One region of the Kitasatospora sp. NPDC127035 genome, then DNA from elsewhere that is predicted to be linked to it. Evidence: riboswitches for the same ligand, from Rfam matches in the RefSeq annotation. Region 1 holds a riboswitch; each other region holds the start of a gene.

Region 1 (2,257 bases):
CGGGGCAGGCCGGTGCGCAGCCGCTCGTCCACCAGGACGGCGCCGGCCGCGTCCAGCTCCACGCCGGAGCCGGCCAGCCAGCCGGTCGCCGGGCGGGCCCCGACGCCGACCACCACCTCGTCGGCCGGCAGGTGCGAGCCGTCGGCGAGCAGCACCGCGCCCGGTTCGACGGCGGCGACCCCCACGCCGCAGCGCAGCTCGACCCCCGCCTCGGCGTACCAGCCGGCCATCACCCGGCCGATCTCGGTGGGCAGGGCGCCGGGGACGGGGGCCGGGCCCGCCTCGACGACGGTCACCTCGCAGCCGGCGGCCCGGGCGGCGGTGGCCACCTCGGCGCCGATCCAGCCCGCGCCGACCAGCGCCAGGCGCAGGCCCGGGCGGAGCAGGGCGCGCAGGGCGAGCGCGTCGTCCACGGTGTGCAGCAGGTGGGCCCGCTCGGCGCCGGGCAGGGCGCGCGGTTCGGCGCCGGTGGCGATCACCAGCGAGCCGTAGGGCAGGTCGCCGGCGTCGGTGTGCAGGACGCCGGGGGTGAGGCCGGTGGCCCGGCGGCCGGTGAGGAGCTCGACGTCCAGCTGCCCGAAGTCGAGGTCGAGGGCGGTGGTGTCGGCCTTGCCGAGCAGCACGTCCTTGGAGAGCGGCGGCCGGTCGTACGGCGCGTGCGGTTCCGCGCCGACCAGCACGATCCGCCCCTGCCAGCCGTCGCGCCGCAGCACGAGGGCGCACTGGGCCCCCGCCAGCCCCGCGCCGACCACGACCACCTGATCCGTCCGGTCCGCCCCGCTCTTGTCCGCCACGCCCGTCACTGTACCCAGCCCGGCCCCGGGCCCTCCGGTCCGGTCCGGGCGGCCCGCCCGGGGCCCGTTCCGCCCCTCGTACGCGCCTTCAACGGCCGCACCCCCCGGAGTTATGGTGGGGGCACCATCACGGGAGCCCGGCGTACCGGGCTGAGAGGCGGGCTGGAACGGCCTGCGACCGTCCGAACCTGATCCGGGTCATACCGGCGAAGGGAGAGCAGCGACTTTGACACGCTTGGCGAAAGGCGCCCAGGCCGACGTGCTGGTGATAGGCGGCGGCGTCATCGGACTCGTGGTCGCCTGGCGGGCGGCCCAGCGCGGGCTCCGCGTGGTCGTGGCCGACCCGGCGCACGGCGGCGGCGCCGCCCAGGTCGCGGCCGGGATGCTCGCCCCGGTCACCGAGCTCCAGTACGGCGAGGAGCCGCTGCTGCGCCTCGGCATGGCGTCCAACGAGCGCTACGCGGCCTTCGCCGCCGAGCTCACCGAGGCGAGCGGCGGCCAGGACACCGGCTACCGGCAGTGCGGCACGATCGCGGTCGCCCTGGACTCCGACGACCGCGCGGAACTGCGCGAACTGCACGACTTCCACCGCAGGCTCGGCCTGGACTCGCAGTGGCTCACCGGCCGCGAGGCCCGCCGGCTGGAGCCGATGCTCGCCCCGGGCGTCCGCGGCGGCCTGCACGTCACCGACGACCACCAGGTGGACGGCCGCCGGCTCGCCGGGGCCCTGGTGCGCGCCTGCGAGCGCGCAGGCGTGCTCCTGCACCGCGCCGAGGCCGTCGGACTGCTGGTCGAGCACGACCGCGCCGTCGGCGCCCGGCTGTCCACCGGCGAGAGCGTCACCGCCGACCAGGTCGTCCTCGCCGCCGGCTCCCGCAGCCACCTGCTGCCGGGGCTGCCGGAGGGAGTGCTACCGGCGATCCGCCCGGTCAAGGGCCAGATCCTGCGGCTGCTGGTCCCCGAGGCGTACCGGCCGTTCCTCTCCCGCAACGTCCGCGCGGTGGTCCGCGGGCAGCACCTCTACCTGGTGCCGCGGGAGAACGGCGAGCTGGTGATCGGCGCCACCAGCGAGGAGCAGGGGTACGACACCACGGTCACCGCCGGCGGCGTGTACGAGCTGCTCCGCGACGCCCACGAGCTGGTCCCCGGCATCACCGAGCTGCCGCTGACCGAGACCGCCGCCGGTCTGCGCCCGGGCTCGCCCGACAACGCGCCGCTGCTCGGCCCGACCGCGCTGCCCGGCCTGGTCGCGGCCACCGGTCACTACCGCAACGGGGTGCTGCTCACCCCGGTCACCGGCGACCTGCTCGCCGAGTACCTGGCCACCGGCGTGACGCCGGACCTCGCCGAGCCGTTCTCCCCCGCCCGCTTCACGAAGGTCCCCGCATGAGCGACATCACCCTGCACGTCAACGGCGAGCCCCGGACGGTCGCCGCCCCGACCACCCTCGCCGAGGTGGTGGC
Region 2 (2,257 bases), on a different contig from region 1:
CGTACGGGTTGCCGACCGGCGCGGCCGGTGCCACCGGGGCGGCCGGCGCGGGCGGCAGGACCGGCGGCGGGGCGTCGAGGTACCCCGCGTCGGCGGCCGGCGCCGGGGCGGCGGGCGCCGGCTCCGGGGCGCTGACCTTGCTGAACGCCAGCGTGGGCGTGAACCCGCCGTTGCCGCCGTTGCCGCCGTCGGCGGCCGGAGCGGCCTGATCGGACGGGGACCGTTCGGCAGCGGGCGTCGCTACGGGGGAGGGGACGGCCGCAGACTGCTGCGCCGGACCGTCAGGACCGGGAACCACCACCCCCTGGCCGCCGGAGGGCTGCTCCCCCTGCGGCCCGGTGGACCCAACCTCGCGCTCGGTGCTCACGGACGACCTCCATAGCTGACAGGACCAACAACCATAGTTTTTCGCACACTCGATTCGATTGCCGTAAGGAGGCTTCTGAAGAAGTCATAAGAATCCTTAGGCCGGCCAGACAAACCCCGGAACATCCGGCCCCGCGGGCCCCCTGCGCGCCGGCTCCGCGCCCGGGCCACAGCCCCTTCGTACCCCCACCGCACTCCCGCCACGTTCCTGCCGCACCCCCGCCGCGCCCCTGCCGCACTCCGCCGGCCCCGGCCTCCGGCCCCCTGGCCTTGGCGTTCTCCGCCGTGCCGGTTAGCCTGTCGCTCACAACTGACACGCGGGAGCTTGGACCCACCAGGCTGAGAGTGCGCCGGTCGACCGTACGCCACGGAATCCGCGGGCGAGCGTCGAGGGGGCGCAGACCGCCGGAACCTGTCCGGGTAATGCCGGCGTAGGGAGTATCGGCCATGCCGCCTGCTTCGCCATCCTCGTCCTCGGGTACGCCCGCGTCCAAGGGTCTGCCCCCCTCCGGGGACGCCGGGGGCACCGTCCCCGGTTCCCGGGCGGCCGATTCCGGCCGTCCCGCCGGTCCCGCCGGCGCCGCCGTCCTGGACCGCCCCGCGGCACCGGACGGAGCCCGTGTGGAGGCGCCGCTGGTGCTGGACACCGAGCCGCCGCGCACGCTCCGCTTCCGCGACCACTTCGCGCTCTGGATGAACCTCGGCGTCTCGCTCATCGGCTTCACCACCGCCGCCACCGTGCTCGGAGCGCCGGGCAGCGAGCTGTCGCTGGCCGCCGCCGTGACGGCGATCGTGGCCGGCACCGTGGTCGGCACCGCGATGCTCGGGGTGGCCGCGTTGATCGGCGCCCGCACCGGCGCGCCCGCCATGGCGAACCTGCGCGGGCTGTTCGGGACCCGGCTCTCGTACGTGCCGACGGTGCTCAACATCGTCCAGTGCATCGGCTGGGGCGTGTACGAGCTGCTGGTGATCGCGATGGGCGCGCAGACCGTCGTCGGTACCGGCGGCTACCGCTGGGTCTTCGTCGTGCTGGCCGGTGCCGTCACCACCGCGCTGACCATCTGGCCGCTCGGCGCGATCGCGGTGCTGCGCCGCTTCGTCGCCGCGGCGGTGGCGGTCGCGATGGTGTACTTCACCGTCCAGCTGGGCCGCAACGGCGTGTCCGACCCGGGCGCGGGCAACTGGCACGGCTTCCTGAAGGCGACCGACGCGATGATCGCGGTGTCGATCTCCTTCGTACCGCTGGCCGCCGACTACACCCGGCACTCGCGCACCCCGCGCTCGGCGTTCTGGGGCAGCTTCTCCGGCTACACCGTGGCGCAGGTCTGGTGCTACGTGCTCGGTCTGTTCGCGCTGCTCCAGGCGGACGGGGACGCCACCCGGATCTTCGACTCCTTCCTCGGCGTCTGGGCCGGCTGGCTGTTCCTGCTGGTGCTGGTGCTCCGCGAGACCGACCAGTCGTTCGCCAACGTGTACTCGACCGCGATGTCGATCCACAACCTGCTGCCGAAGGTCGACCGCCGGGTGCTGACCGGGGGCACCGGGGTGCTCATCACCGTGCTGGCCCTGCAGATCACCGAGTTCACCGACTCGTACTACGCCTTCCTGGGCCTGATTGGCTCGATCTTCGTGCCGATGTTCGCGGTGCTCGTGGTCGACTACTTCCTCGGGGCCGGCCGGCGCGGCTGGAACCTCTCCGCCGACGCGCCGTCCCGCTGGCTGATGCTGCTGCCGTGGGCCCTCGGCTTCGCCACCTACCAGCTGATCGCACCGACCGCGATCGCCAGCTGGTGGACCGACTTCTGGACCTCCGTCCAGGAGGCGCTGCACTTCACCCCGCAGGAGTGGACCTCGGCCTCGCTGCTCGGCTTCCTGGTGCCGGCCCTGGTCA
Region 3 (2,257 bases), on a different contig from region 1:
CTGGCTGATCAGCTTCTGCTGGTCGAGGAAACGGCGGGCGGCGTTGGCGATCGAGACGTCGTCGTCGCCGACCTTGAAGATCACCACGCCCTTCACCCGGACCGGGATTCCCTGCGTGGTGACGCACTCGACGTTCAGTTCGGCCTCGTTGAGGTCCAGCGAGAGCCGCCGGACGCCCTGCAGGCCGGGGGTGACGAGGGTCCCCCGGCCGGTGACGATCCGGAATCCCAGCCCGTCGCCGACCCCCTCGGTCCGGTGCCGGGAGCCGGAGATGATCAGAGCCTCGTTCGGCTCGGCCACCCGCCACATGAGTTTGAAGAGTGTGATTCCGAGGAGCAGTGTCGCGACCACCGCTCCGGGGATGAGGTACACCATGGTTCAACTCCCCCTTCCGGCGCAGGAGATGCGCCGTCTCGGATTCTCCGCCGGAGCCAAACCGATGGAAAGGGAAGTGACATGACGCTCTGTCGCAAGGTCGTCACGGGCCTATGGGCGCTACGTACACGGTGCGCGGCGGCTGGTACTCGATCACCAACACCGGTGTGCCGACCGGCAGTCGGTCCCCCGGTACGGCGAGGTAGGCGAGGAACGCCTCGGCGCCCTGCCGCTCCGGGACGTGCACCATCACCTCGCCGACCAGCCCCGTGCCGACCGTCCCGGTGACCCGCCCCGTGCTTCCGACCACGCCGGCCTCCCTCTCGTCGTCCCCGCCGTCGACCCCGCGACTGCCAGTCTGCCCGGCCGGGGCCCGATTGCCGGTCCGCTCGGCCGCGACCGTCCGATTTGCCGGATTCGACACCCGTCGGCCGGCCGTTCCGACCCCCTCTGGACCTCCGGCGTTCCGCTCGCTACGGTGTTGGACGTCATGCGCAGGCAACACGGCCTGCGGACACGGGAGCTCGGAGCACCGGGCTGAGAGGGCGCTGACCGGAACGTCGTCCGACGTGCCGACCGCTGCGTCGACCGCAGGAACCTGACCGGGTAATGCCGGCGTAGGGAGTAGAAGGTCTGATGACCACGTTCGACGCACAGCCGCAGTCTGCCCGGAACTCCGCCGTCTCCAGCGCGGGTACCGGCTACCCGACCCCGGCCTGGCGCAAGGCCTACCGCGACGGGTCCCGCCCCGACCTGCGCGTTCCGTACCGCGAGGTCGTGCTCACCAACGGGAAGACCGTCCCGCTGTACGACACCTCCGGGCCGTACACCGATCCGGCCTACGAACCCGACGTGCGGCGCGGCCTGCCGGCCCTGCGCGACTCCTGGATCCGTCAGCGCGGCGACGTCGAGGAGTACGACGGGCGCGAGGCGCGCCCCGAGGACGACGGCATCAAGCACACCTCGCCGCGCGGCGGAAACCTGCGCAACCTCGACGCGGTCTTCCCCGGCCGTCCGCGCCGCCCGCTGCGCGGACGCAGCGGTGAGGCCGTCACCCAGCTGGCCTACGCCAAGCGCGGCGTCGTGACGCCCGAGATGGAGTTCGTCGCCCTGCGCGAGGGCCTGGCGGCCGAGTTCGTGCGCGACGAGGTCGCCCGCGGGCGCGCCGTCATCCCGGTCAACGTGAACCACCCCGAGGTGGAGCCGGCCGTCATCGGCACCAACTTCCTGGTGAAGATCAACGCGAACATCGGCAACTCCGCCGTCACCTCCTCGATCGAGGAGGAGGTGGAGAAGATGACCTGGGCCACCCGCTGGGGCGCCGACACCGTCATGGACCTCTCCACCGGCCGCAACATCCACACCACCCGCGAGTGGATCCTGCGCAACTCCCCCGTGCCGATCGGGACCGTGCCGCTCTACCAGGCGCTGGAGAAGGTCGACGGCCGGGCGGAGGAGCTCAGCTGGGACGTCTACCGCGACACCGTCATCGAGCAGTGCGAGCAGGGCGTCGACTACATGACCGTCCACGCGGGCGTGCTGCTGCGGTACGTTCCGCTGACGGCCCGCCGCAAGACCGGCATCGTCTCGCGCGGCGGATCGATCATGGCTGCCTGGTGCCTGGCGCACCATCAGGAGAACTTCCTCTACACCAACTTCGCGGAGCTCTGCGACATCCTCGCGCGCTACGACGTCACCTTCTCGCTCGGTGACGGCCTGCGCCCCGGTTCGATCGCCGACGCCAACGACGAGGCGCAGTTCGCCGAGCTGGAGACGCTGGGCGAGCTGGGACGGATCGCCCGCGCGCGGGACGTCCAGGTGATGATCGAGGGTCCGGGCCACGTCCCGATGAACAAGATCAAGGAGAACATGGATCTCCAGA

What was found. A riboswitch is a leader RNA that binds a small molecule or an ion and turns the genes downstream of it on or off. The one in region 1 is predicted to bind thiamine pyrophosphate.
Region 2: linked by a shared signal. The riboswitch ahead of ACFWIC_RS15885 (purine-cytosine permease family protein) and the one ahead of thiO (glycine oxidase ThiO) in region 1 are both predicted to bind thiamine pyrophosphate.
Region 3: linked by a shared signal. The riboswitch ahead of thiC (phosphomethylpyrimidine synthase ThiC) and the one ahead of thiO (glycine oxidase ThiO) in region 1 are both predicted to bind thiamine pyrophosphate.

The regions. Positions count from the first base shown of each region.
Region 1 covers NZ_JBHXDN010000053.1:35,478-37,734, forward strand. Annotated here, with positions in the region: gene ACFWIC_RS29245 (NAD(P)/FAD-dependent oxidoreductase) at 1-794, opposite strand, end outside; TPP riboswitch at 914-1,026, shown strand; gene thiO (glycine oxidase ThiO) at 1,030-2,184, shown strand; gene thiS (sulfur carrier protein ThiS) at 2,181-2,257, shown strand, end outside.
Region 2 covers NZ_JBHXDN010000019.1:58,194-60,450, reverse strand. Annotated here, with positions in the region: gene ACFWIC_RS15890 (trypsin-like peptidase domain-containing protein) at 1-367, opposite strand, end outside; TPP riboswitch at 674-821, shown strand; gene ACFWIC_RS15885 (purine-cytosine permease family protein) at 988-2,257, shown strand, end outside.
Region 3 covers NZ_JBHXDN010000016.1:75,600-77,856, reverse strand. Annotated here, with positions in the region: gene ACFWIC_RS14090 (SPFH domain-containing protein) at 1-375, opposite strand, end outside; gene ACFWIC_RS14085 (hypothetical protein) at 479-685, opposite strand; TPP riboswitch at 882-1,016, shown strand; gene thiC (phosphomethylpyrimidine synthase ThiC) at 1,012-2,257, shown strand, end outside.